2 regions of the Mesorhizobium sp. A623 genome follow, and region 1 is predicted to be linked to the other one. Evidence: riboswitches for the same ligand, from Rfam matches in the RefSeq annotation. Region 1 holds a riboswitch; the other holds the start of a gene.
The links. Region 1 has a riboswitch for S-adenosylmethionine ahead of metA (homoserine O-acetyltransferase MetA). Riboswitches for the same ligand answer to the same signal wherever they lie in the genome.
Positions count from the first base shown of each region.

Region 1 (5,995 bases):
TGCCGCCCGAAGTCCGGCGCGGCGGTGTCCTGACCGGCTTCGATGATGGAGCGGCGCACGGCGCGGGTGCGGGTGAACAGGTCGAACAGCTTGTCGCCGTCGCCCCAGCGGATCGCGCGCTGCAGCGAGGCGAGGTCTTCCGAAAAGCGCGCCAGCATTTCTAGGATCGCGTCCTTGTTGTGCAGGCATACGTCGCGCCACATGGTCGGGTCGGACGCCGCCAGGCGGGTGAAGTCGCGAAAGCCGGAAGCCGAGTATTTGATGACTTCCGACTTGGTCACCGATTGCAGGTCGTCGGCGGTGCCGACGATGTTGTAGGCGATGATGTGCGGCAGGTGCGAGACGATGGCTAGCGTCATGTCATGATGTGCGGGGTCCATCGTGTCGATATTGGCGCCGCAGCGTCGCCAGAACTCCGACAGTTTTTCCAGCGCCGCCGGGTCGGTATCGGGCAGCGGCGTGAAGATGCACCAGCGGTTTTCGAACAGTTCGGCAAAGCCGGCGTCGGGGCCTGACTTTTCGGTGCCGGCCAGCGGGTGGCCGGGAATGAAATGCACCCCTTCGGGGACATAAGGTTGCATCTGCGCGATGACGGAAGCCTTGGTCGAGCCGACATCGGTGAGGATCGCGCCCGCTTTCAGCGCCGGGGCAATCTCCCTGGCGACGGCTTCCGACGAGCCGACCGGCACCGAGACGATAACGAGATCGGCGTCACGCACGACTTCCGCCGCGTCCGTCGAGTAGCTGTCGCCAAGACCGAGTTCCTCGGCTCGCTTCAGGGTGTTTGCGCTGCGGGTGGAAATGGCGACATGGCCGGCCAGCCCTTCGCGGGCGATGACGCGCGCCAGCGACGAGCCGATCAGGCCGATGCCGACCAGGGCGATCTTTTCAAACAGGGGTTCAGGCATTGCTTCAACTTTTCAGGAATTCCGTGAGTGCGGCGACTACGCCGCGATTGGCGTCTTCGGTTCCGACCGTCATCCGCAGCGCGTTGGGAAAACCGTAGCCGGCAACGCGCCGCAGAATATAGCCTCGAGTCGTCAGATAGCCGTCGGCGTCCGCCGCCGAATGCCGCGCCTCATCGGGGAAATGGATCAGGATGAAATTGCCGACGCTGGGCGTTACACGCAGGCCGAGCCGGGTCAGTTCTTGCGTCAGCCAGTTGAGCCATGTCTCGTTGTGCGAAACCGTGTGCTCGACATGGGCGCGGTCGCGCATCGCCGCGATGCCGGCCTCGATGGCGGTCGCGTTGACGTTGAACGGCCCACGGATACGGTTGAGTGTATCAATGATGTGGGCCGGCGCATACATCCAGCCGATACGCGCGCCGCCAAGGCCGTGGATCTTCGAGAAGGTGCGGGTCATGACGACGTTTAGCGCGCCGGCCACCAGTTCGACGCCGGCCTCGTAGTCGTTGCGCCGGACATATTCGGCATAGGCGGCATCGAGCACCAACAGCACGGTTTTCGGCAGGCCGGCATGCAGGCGGCGCACTTCCTCGAACGGCAAATAGGTGCCGGTTGGGTTGTTCGGATTGGCCAGGAAGACGATTTTTGTCCTGGCCGTCACCGCCGCCAGAATGGCGTCGACATCGGCGCGCTCGTCGGTTTCCTTGACGGATACGGGCGTCGCGCCGGCACTTTGCGTCGATATCCTGTAGACCAGAAAGCCGTGCTCGGTGAAAATCGCCTCGTCGCCGGGCGAGAGATAGGCTTGCGATAGCAGTCCCAGCACTTCGTCTGAACCGTTCGAGCAGATGATGTTCGCCGGGTTGAGGCCATGAACTTCGGCAATCGCCTCACGCAGTCGCGTGGTGGACCCATCGGGATAGAATTCGAGGTGGCCGGCCACGTCGCGTGCGGCCTCGATCGCCTTGGGCGAAGCGCCCAGCGGGTTCTCGTTGGAGGAGAGCTTGTAGAGCTTTACGCCGGCAGGTGCGGCGCTCTTGCCCGGGACATAGGCATCGATGTCCATGATGCCGGCACGCGGCGTCGGGCGGTCGTTCTGGGAAGGTGCGGACATCGGGTGGTTCCGTTCAGATGATGCGGTTGCGGCATACAGGCCGCACCCGCGCTTGTCGAGAGAACCGTTGACGCAAGACGCCGCCGGTTCTACAAGATTTGCCATTCCCGTGGTGATTTGGCCGGTCGGCTTGCAGCCACGTTAAATAATTCGCTAAATGACCGTTGCTGGCAAATTCGTTCAGACCGGTCGTGATTTCGCCGCCGGTTTTTGTTTGGAGTCTGCCAGATGCCGATCAAGATCCCCGATCAGCTTCCCGCCCACGAAGTGCTTTTGCGCGAGGGCGTGTCCGTGATGGACGAGAAGACGGCGCGGCGTCAGGACATCCGCCCGCTGCAGATCGCGCTGCTCAACCTCATGCCCAACAAGATCCGCACGGAGACGCAGATCGCGCGCTTGATCGGGGCGACACCGCTTCAGGTCGAGCTGACGCTGGTGCGCATCGGCAATCACAAGGCCAAGCACACGCCCGAAGAGCACCTGATCTCCTTCTACCAGACTTGGGAGGAGGTAAAGCACCGCAAATTCGACGGCTTCATCGTCACCGGCGCGCCCATCGAGCTTTTGCCCTTCGAGGAAGTCACCTACTGGCGCGAACTCGAGCGCATCTTCGATTGGACGACCACCAACGTCCATTCCCCGTTCTTCATCTGCTGGGGGGCGATGGCGGCGGCCTGGCATTTCCACCGCATTCCGAAATACACGCTGGACAAGAAGGCCTTCGGCGTTTTCCGGCACCGCAACAACGCGCCCGCCTCGCCCTATCTTTCAGGCTTTTCAGACGATTTCGCCATTCCGGTTTCGCGCTGGACGGAGGTGCGCCGCGCTGATATCCGGCCGGAAACAGGGCTCGACCTTTTGATGGAATCGGACGTGACCGGCCCCTGCCTGCTGGCCGGGGAAACCGGTAACCGGCTCTACATGTTCAACCATATCGAATACGATTCCACCTCGCTCAAGGACGAGTACGATCGCGACGTAGCCACCGGCGTAGAGGTCGAGGTTCCGCATGGATACTACCCCGACAACGATCCGTCCCGGCCGCCGCTCAACCGCTGGCGCTCGCATGCCCATCTTCTGTTCGGCAACTGGATCAACCAGGTCTATCAGACGACGTCGTTCAATTTGGAGGATGTCGGGGTACGTCCGCGGACCTGAGAGGGCGGCGGCTCCATCGCCCCGGCGCGCAGCTTGGGAGGCTTCAGGGCGGGGGCTGCGGCGTCCTTCACGATGGTCAGCGTCTTGTGGAAGAATTTTCTGTCGGGCAGCGCCCGGCCGATTGCCAGGATCGCGGTGCCTTCGAGCCGCTTTGAAAACAGCGCCAGCACACGCTTCAGCGTGTCGGTATCGAGGGTGTCGAGAACTTCGTCGATGACGACAAAGCGGGGCCGCCGCACCGCCACGGCGGCCAGCGCCAACAGGCGCTGCTCGTCCTCGTTCAGTTCGTGTTCCCAGCCCGCGCGGTCGAGCAAACCGGACAGGCGCTTGAGGCCTATCTCGGTCAGCACGGTTTCCAGCTCGGCATCGGTCGGCTTGTCGCCGCCCGCCGGCTGGCCCAGCACCTCGCGCAAATTGCCCGGCGCGAAATAGGGCGTGCGCGGGACAAGCACCGGCACTTCGCCTTTGGGCAGGCCGATGCGGCCGCCGCCCCATGGCCACAGGCCGGCGATGGCGCGGAAGAACAGCGTCTTGCCGGCCCCCGGATCGCCGGTAAACAGGACATGCTCGCCGGCCGCGATCTCGACATGCGGTTTGGTCAGCCGCGTGCAGCCGTCCGCGGATTTGACCTCCAGGGCGTCGAACGTCATCGCATCGTTTTCGTTTTCAGCGATTTCGATGCGCTTTTCGGTGCCGTGCAGCACGTCCGTCTCGACCAGCGCCAGCCGGAAATCGGCAACGCGCATCAGTGTCGCGCGCCAGTCGGCAATGCCGCCGATATTGTTGATGAACCAGCGCAGCGAGGAATGCACCTGATTGAAAGCGCCGACCGCCATCATCAGCCCGCCGAAACTGATGTCGCCGGCGAAGTAGACCGGGGAGGCAACGAGAATCGGTGCAACGACCGTGATCCAGCCATAGGTGTCGGTAACCCAGGCAAGGTTGATCTGCGTGGTGTAGATGCGCCGGATGGCATCGAGCAGCGTGGCGAGATCGAGTTGCAGCCGCCGCTTTTCGCCGGGCTCGCCGTGCGCCAGCGCGATGGCGTCGATATGCTCGTTGGCCCGCATCATCGAGAAGCGCAGATCGGCCTCGCGCGCGTAGTGCTCGCTGTTTTGCTGGATCAGCGGCCGCCCGACCAGCCAACTCAGCCATGAGGCCGATCCCGCATAAAGCATCGCCGCCCATACCATGTAGCCGGGGATAGCCAGCGAGCGGCCGTCGAAATGGAACACGAAGCCCGAAGAGAGCGTCCACAGCACGCCAACGAAGGAGACAAGCAGGATGAGCGACTGGAACAGGCCGACGCCGAGGCCGGTCGTCAGGTCGGCCAGGTGGCCGGCATCCTCCTGCATGCGCTGGTCCGGATTGACGCCGATGGCGCCCGCCTTGGCAACCAGGAAGGCGCGGTTGGGCCGCATCCACTGGTCGATCAGGTCGAGCGTCAGCGCCTCGCGCAGCCGCAGCCGGATCATCTGGTTCAGCCAGGTCTGGGCGACATTGAGGAAAAGCAGCCCGCCGGCGATTTCGGCAAAGACGACAAGCTGATGCAGGAAGCCGGCCAGATCGCGCCGTTGCAGCGCGTCATAGAAGGGCTGGTTCCAGCGGTTGAGCAATATCTGGCCACCGGCAATGGCCATGATGACGGCGACGATCCCGGCACAATACAGCAGCAACTTGCGCCGCACCGGCGAGCCGGCCAGCGCCTGGCGAACCGTCGCGATCTGGTCGCGCAGGCTGCTGGCCTGCACGCTGTCCGGTGCCGCCCGCCCTGCCGCCGTGCCGACGGGATTGTCTGCGTCCTCGTGATCCGCCATCGAAGATGTCCTTGCACCACAAGCGATAGCCGAAGTCGGCCACGGCGCAAACAGCTATCAAACTAGCGCGCTACGGCGAAGGCGGCGGGCGATCACGAATGCGTAGGAGCGGCGGGTCATCCTTCCTGTCGCGGGCTTGTGCGCCTGCCCATGCCGGCTACGCCCCTGCTTGTGGCGCCATGTGGCGACAGCACCGGCACGAAGACGCGACGCGACGCCCGCTGTGCGACGGGTACGCCCTGATAGAGCCGCTTCTGCGCCTCGACGATGATCACGCCCGAAAATATCGGCCACAGCCGCCGGCCCACGCGCTCCAGCAGCGCATGGAAGCGCATCAGGAAGCGGCGCTGCGACGGCGGAAACAGCAGCGCGTCGGTCCAGGCCGCCGGGGTGAAATTGGCTTCGCGCAGCAGTTCGGTCAACTGCCCGCGCGAAAAGGGTCGTCCGACACCGAACGGCGTATGCTCGAAGCGCGCCCACACGCCGCGCCGGTTGGGCACCACGATGACGACGCGGCCGCCGGGCGACAGCACGCGCCAGATCTCGTTCAACGTTTCGCGCGGGTTTTCGGCATGCTCCAGCGCGTGGACTAGGAGCATGCGGTCGATCGAGGAATCCACCAGCGGCAATTCCTCGTCGAACACCAGCGCGGTCGCGGTCGGTCCGCTTGCCGGCCAGACCACGGCCCCTTGCGTTGCCGGCATGAAGGCGAAGACACGTTCGGCATCGGCGCCGAACCGTTCCAACCAGGGCAGCGCGTAGCCGAGGCCGACCAGCCTTTCGTTGGGGACGGCTGTCCACAGGGAAGAAAGCGCCATGCCGATCGAGTGCTCGGTCAGGCGTCCGAGCTGGCTGGCGTAAAAGGAGCGAAGATCGACGATGTCGGAATGCATGATACCGCCTGTTGAGAACGGCGGACGGTAGCCGCGATGCGGTGCGAATTCAACAAAGCCCGTGGCGTGGGATGACTTATGTGCCCCGGCACCCTATGTCTGCAC
Region 1 is NZ_JBTMXB010000005.1:205,064-211,058, forward strand. It holds gene ACX3P1_RS07765 (prephenate/arogenate dehydrogenase family protein) at 1-908, opposite strand, end outside; gene hisC (histidinol-phosphate transaminase) at 913-2,022, opposite strand; SAM riboswitch at 2,122-2,199, shown strand; gene metA (homoserine O-acetyltransferase MetA) at 2,251-3,180, shown strand; gene ACX3P1_RS07780 (ABC transporter ATP-binding protein/permease) at 3,129-4,997, opposite strand; gene ACX3P1_RS07785 (class I SAM-dependent methyltransferase) at 5,114-5,890, opposite strand.

Region 2 (5,995 bases), on a different contig from region 1:
ATCACCATCGCCAATTTGAAAGCCGTATCCTCTGCCGGCGTGCTTGACGAAATGCGCGAACTCAACGCCGCCAACGACTATCGCAAGAAGACCAATATCCGCTCGTCCAGCGTCTACCAGATCACCGGCAACCTTTCCGGCGGCAACCAGCAGAAGGTGGTGCTGTCGAAGTGGCTGTTTTCCAGCCCCGACATGCTGATCCTCGACGAGCCGACGCGCGGCATCGATGTCGGCGCGAAATACGAGATCTACACCATCATCAACCGGCTGGCGGACGAGGGCAAAGGCGTCCTCGTCATCTCGTCCGAAATGCCCGAACTGCTCGGCATCTGCGACCGCATCTACGTCATGAACGAGGGCCGCATCGTCGGCGAGATGGCGGCCAAGGAAGCGTCGCAGGAAAAGATCATGCGGGCAATCGTCCACGCGGAAGCAAAGGCAGCATCATGAGCACCGACACCCTTCCGAACGCCGAACGCAATGCGCGCGCTTCCGCCATGAGCGCGCTCAAGGAAAATCTGCGCGACTATGGGCTGGTGATCGCGCTTATCCTGATCATGCTGTTCTTCCAGTATTTCACCAATGGCGTCTTGTTCAAGCCGGTGAACCTCACCAACATCGTGCTGCAGAACAGCTACATCATCATCATGGCGCTCGGCATGCTTCTGGTCATCGTCGCCGGGCATATCGACCTTTCGGTCGGTTCGGTGTCCGGCTTCGTCGGCGCCATCGCTGCCGTCTTGATGGTGCAATACCACATGAACCCGTTCCTGGCCGGGCTGATCTGCCTGATCGCCGGCGGCGTCATCGGCGCCAGCCAGGGCTACTGGATCGCCTATCTGAAGATACCCTCCTTCATCGTCACGCTGGCCGGCATGCTGGTGTTCAAGGGGCTGGCGCTGTGGCTTCTGGGCGGCATGTCGGTCGGGCCGTTCCCGCGCGAATTCCAGTTGCTTTCAGCCGGCTTCATCCCGGACGTCATCGGCCCAATCACGCTCGGCGCCACCAAGCTGCATGCAACGACGCTGGTGATCGGCATCGCGATCGTCGCCGCCATGCTCAATTTCGCGCTGAAGAGCCGACGCAACCGCGAGAGCCATGGCTACGAGGCCGAGCCGTTCGCTCTGTTCGTTGTCAAGAACGTCATCCTCTCGGGGGTGATCCTGTTCCTCACCACCATGATGGCGTCTTATCGCGGCCTGCCCAACGTGCTGATCGTCATGGGCATCCTGATCGCGCTGTTCGTGTTCCTGACCAAGCGCATGACCATCGGCCGGCGCATCTACGCCATGGGCGGCAACGTCAAGGCGGCCGCCCTGTCCGGCATCAAGACCGAGCGGCTGACCTTCTACGTGTTCATCATCATGGGCGTGCTGTCGGCCCTTGCCGGCCTGATCTTCGCCGCGCGCCTCAATACGGCGACGCCGAAGGCCGGCCTCGGCTTCGAACTCGACGTGATCGCGGCCGTGTTCATCGGCGGCGCCTCGATGGCCGGCGGCGCCGGTCAGGTCGCGGGCGCTGTCATCGGTGCGTTCATCATGGGCGTGATGAACAACGGCATGTCGATCATGGGCGTCAACATCGACTGGCAACAGGTCATCAAGGGGCTGGTGCTGCTCGGTGCGGTCGTCTTCGACGTCTACAACAAGAACAAGAACTGAGCCGGGAGCCACCGGACCCATAACCCCGAACGGAGCAAGGGCGCTCCACATGAACAGCCGGTCATGGCGCGAGCTTCGCGCGCCGTGCAGGGCAACGATTGCCGCGCGACCTGCGACTATGGAGAGAAAGAGCTGCCATGCTGATTTCCCAAATCCTCGACGAGAGTGAAACGATCCGGGTAGCCGCGCGCGAAGGCGGCAAGGCGCGCATCGTCAACGGCGCGCGCAGCGTCTATTCGCTGGCGCTGGAAGCGGCGCGCACAGGCCTTGGCCTTGCGGCGCTGATAGAGCGCAAGGGCCTGGGCGAGACCGTCGACCTCGAAAGCGCGTACAAGAAGGGCCGGGTGCTCTCGCCGATCAACCATCCGGACCCGGCACACCTGCACCTCACCGGCACCGGGCTGACCCACCTTGGATCGGCGGCGACGCGCGACAGCATGCACAAGAAGCTCAGCGCGGAGGGCGAGGAGCAACTGACGGATTCCATGAAGATGTTCCGCATGGGGCTCGAAGGCGGCAAGCCTCAGGGCGGAATACCCGGCGTGCAGCCGGAGTGGTTCTACAAGGGCAACGGCACCATGGCGGTGGCGCCGGGCGCGCCGCTGGTCTCGCCGGCCTTTGCCGCCGACGCCGGCGAAGAACCCGAGATTGCCGGCATCTACATCATCGGCGACGACGGCCAACCCTTCCGCGTCGGCTTCACGCTCTCCAACGAATTTTCCGATCACGTCACCGAACGGGTGAACTACCTTTACCTGGCCCATTCCAAGCTGCGCAACGCGTCCTTCGGGCCGGAAATCCTTGTCGGCAACCTGCCTGCCGACATTCGCGGTTCATCGCGCATTATCCGCGACGGCGAGGTGTTTTGGGAAAAGCCCTTCCTGTCGGGCGAGACGAACATGTCCCACTCGATCGCCAATCTCGAATACCATCACTTCAAATATTCGGCCTTCCGCCAGCCGGGCGACGTGCATGTGCATATGTTCGGCACCGCAACGCTGTCCTTCGCCGACGGCATCACCACCAGAGCCGACGACATGTTCGAGATCGAGGCAAAGGCGTTCGGCCTGCCGCTGCGCAATTCGATCGAGATCGAGGCGCCGACGAATGTCGCAGTGAAGGTGCTTTAGCTGGCGGCCCGAAAGTGCTTTGACAGCTTCAGGCCCTGCGCCTGATAGTTGGAGCCTAGATCGGTGCCATAGAGCGCCTTCGGTCGGACCAGCATGTGCTCGTAGACCAGCCGGCCGACGATCTGGCCGTGGTCGAGGATGAACGGCACTTCGTGGCTGCGCACTTCCAGCACGGCGCGGCTGCCGGTGCCGCCGGCGGCCGAATGGCCGAAACCGGGATCGAAGAAGCCGGCATAGTGGACGCGAAATTCGCCGACCAGCGGATCGAAAGGCGTCATCTCGGCGGCGTAGAGCGGCGGCACATGCACTGCTTCGCGGCTGACGAGAATGTAGAATTCGTCGGGGTCGAGCACCAGTTCGCCATCGCGGCGCTTGTAGAGCGGCTCCCAGAAATCGACGACGTCGTGGGCCGCGCGCTTGTCGACGTCGACAAGGCCGGTGTAGTGCTTGCCGCGATAGCCGACCAGCCCGTTCTCGTCGCCGGCTAGATCGATAGACAGCGCGATGCCGCCGCCCGAAATGTTCGGCGGCTCGGTGGCGACCAGCATTTCAGTGCGGTGCAGTTCATTCAACTCGGCTTCCGACAGCAGCGCGTTACCGGTGCGAAACCGGATTTGCGACAGCCGCGAACCGGCGCGGGCGACGATGGGAAACGTGCGCGGGCTGACTTCCAGATAGAGCGGGCCATGATAGCCGGCGGCTATCTTGTCGAACTCGTGGCCGTGGTCGGTCATGACGCGGGTGAAGATGTCGAGGCGGCCAGTCGAGCTTTTCGGATTGGCCGAAGCGGAAATCTCCGCCGGCAGCGCCAGGCTTTCCATCAGCGGCACGATATAGACGCAGCCGGTTTCCAGCACCGATCCCTCGCTCAGATTGATCTCGTGCAGCTTGAGCCGGTCGAGCTTGTCGGCGACGGTATGATTAGGGCCGGGCAGGAAGGAGGCACGCACGCGCCAGGCTTTTTTGCCCAGCCGCAAGTCGAGGCTTGCCGGCTGAATCTGGTCGCCGTCAAGCGGACGCTCGCTCTTAAGCGCGCCCGATTGAAACAGCGCCGCAATGTCTTGGTCGGGAAGAATGCCTGTCTTGCGCAAAGGTCCACTCCGCAGTCTGGCCCAGATGTCATAGTTCCCCCAAATTTCTTAATAAGCGGGGCGGTTGACGCAAGCAAAAGCGAGGAATAAAGGGCGTTATCCCGTGGTGATTTGGCCGGTCGGCTTGCAGCCACGTTAAACAAGTCGCTAAGGGACCGTCGGCCGCGAGGCAGCATGGACCGGTGGCGATTTCCGCGACCGGTTTTTTTGTTTTTAAGGCACGCCCATGACCATCGAAAATAAGCGTAACTGGAAGCCGGCCACCCAACTCGTGCATTCGGGCACGCTTCGCTCGCAGTTCGGCGAAATGTCCGAAGCGATTTTCCTCACCCAAGGCTATGTCTATCCGACCGCCGAGGCCGCCGAAGCGCGCTTCAAGGGCGAGGAACCCGGCTTCATCTATTCGCGCTACGCCAACCCGACCGTGGATATGTTCGAAAAGCGCATGTGCGCGCTGGAAGGGGCCGAAGACGCCCGCGCCACCGCGTCCGGCATGGCAGCAGTTGCGGCAGCGGTCCTGTGCGGCCTGAATGCCGGCGATCACATTCTGGCGGCGCGCGCGGTCTTCGGCTCCTGCCGCTGGATCGTCGAAACGCTGGCGCCGAAATACGGCATCGAAGCGACACTGGTCGACGGCAAGGACATCGCCAACTGGGAACAGGCGGTTCGGCCCAACACGAAGCTGTTCTTCCTGGAAAGCCCGACCAACCCGACGCTGGAAGTCGTCGATATCGCAGCCGTCGCTTCGCTGGCGCGATCGATCGGCGCGCGGCTGGTGGTCGATAATGTGTTCGCTACGCCCTTGCAGCAGAAGCCGCTGGAACTTGGCGCGCATGTCGTCGTCTATTCGGCAACCAAGCACATTGACGGGCAAGGCCGCTGCCTTGGCGGCATCATCCTGTCCGACAAGGACTGGATCGACGAGAACCTGCACAATTATTTCCGCCATACCGGCCCGAGCCTGTCGCCGTTCAACGCATGGACGCTGCTGAAGGGGCTGGAGACGTTGCCGATCCGCGTCGCGCACCAGACGCAAAGCGCCGGCAGAATCGCGGATTTCCTCGCCGAGCGGCCGGAAATCGCGCGCGTCATCTATCCGGGGCGCGCCGACCATCCGCAGGCGGAGATCGTCAAGAAGCAGATGGCCGGCGGTTCGACGCTGATCTGCCTCGACATCAAGGGCGGCAAGCAGGCCGCCTTCGCCTTCCAGAACGCACTCGACATCGTGCTGATTTCCAACAATCTCGGCGACGCCAAAAGCCTGATTACGCATCCGGCAACGACGACGCACAAAAACCTGACCGACGAGGCGCGCGCCGAACTCGGCATCGGCGACGGCACGCTGCGGTTCTCCATCGGATTGGAAGACGTCGACGATCTGCTGGAGGACATCGACCAGGCGCTTGCCAGAGCATGACCCTGAAAAGCGGAAACCGGTTTTCGGACAAGATCATGCTCGAACAAGAAAACGGAAAACGATGATCGCTTTGGCGAAAAGAGCAAAGGTGTGAGCCGCCGAAACCTGTACAGCGCGACGACCCGTGGCATCGAGGTACAGGTCGAGCCGTTCTATCTGGAGGATCGTTCCGATCCCTCGGAGGGCCACTATGTCTGGGGTTATCGGGTTACCATCGACAACCAATCGGACAGCCCCGTGCAGTTGCTGTCGCGCTACTGGCGCATCACCGACGGCACGGGCCGGGTCGAGGAAGTAAGGGGCGAAGGCGTCGTCGGCGAACAGCCCGAATTGAACCCCGGCGACAGCTATCAATATTCGTCCGGCTGCCCGCTAGCCACCCCGTCCGGCATCATGGTCGGGCGCTATACGATGCACGACGGCAAAGGCGAGACGTTCGACATCGACATCCCCGCCTTCTCGCTCGACCTGCCGGACTCGAAAAGAACGGTGAACTGAGCTTCTCCCCCGGTGCCGGGGGAGAAGAGAATTTACTTCGCGTCGAATTCCGACGGATCGAATTCATACTCCGTCGAACAGAATTCGCACGCCACCTCGATCTTACCGTCGCGCGTGCTTTCCTTGATTTCCTCGGCGGAAAATCCCTGGAGGATGCCCTGGATCTTGTCCCTCGAGCAGGAGCACTGGTCGGCGACG
Region 2 is NZ_JBTMXB010000016.1:5,331-11,325, forward strand. It holds gene mmsA (multiple monosaccharide ABC transporter ATP-binding protein) at 1-450, shown strand, start outside; gene mmsB (multiple monosaccharide ABC transporter permease) at 447-1,661, shown strand; gene araD1 (AraD1 family protein) at 1,799-2,791, shown strand; gene ACX3P1_RS16940 (2'-deoxycytidine 5'-triphosphate deaminase) at 2,788-3,882, opposite strand; SAM riboswitch at 3,976-4,053, shown strand; gene ACX3P1_RS16945 (O-succinylhomoserine sulfhydrylase) at 4,109-5,299, shown strand; gene apaG (Co2+/Mg2+ efflux protein ApaG) at 5,405-5,797, shown strand; gene ACX3P1_RS16955 (Hsp33 family molecular chaperone) at 5,830-5,995, opposite strand, start outside.
Region 2: linked by a shared signal. The riboswitch ahead of ACX3P1_RS16945 (O-succinylhomoserine sulfhydrylase) and the one ahead of metA (homoserine O-acetyltransferase MetA) in region 1 are both predicted to bind S-adenosylmethionine.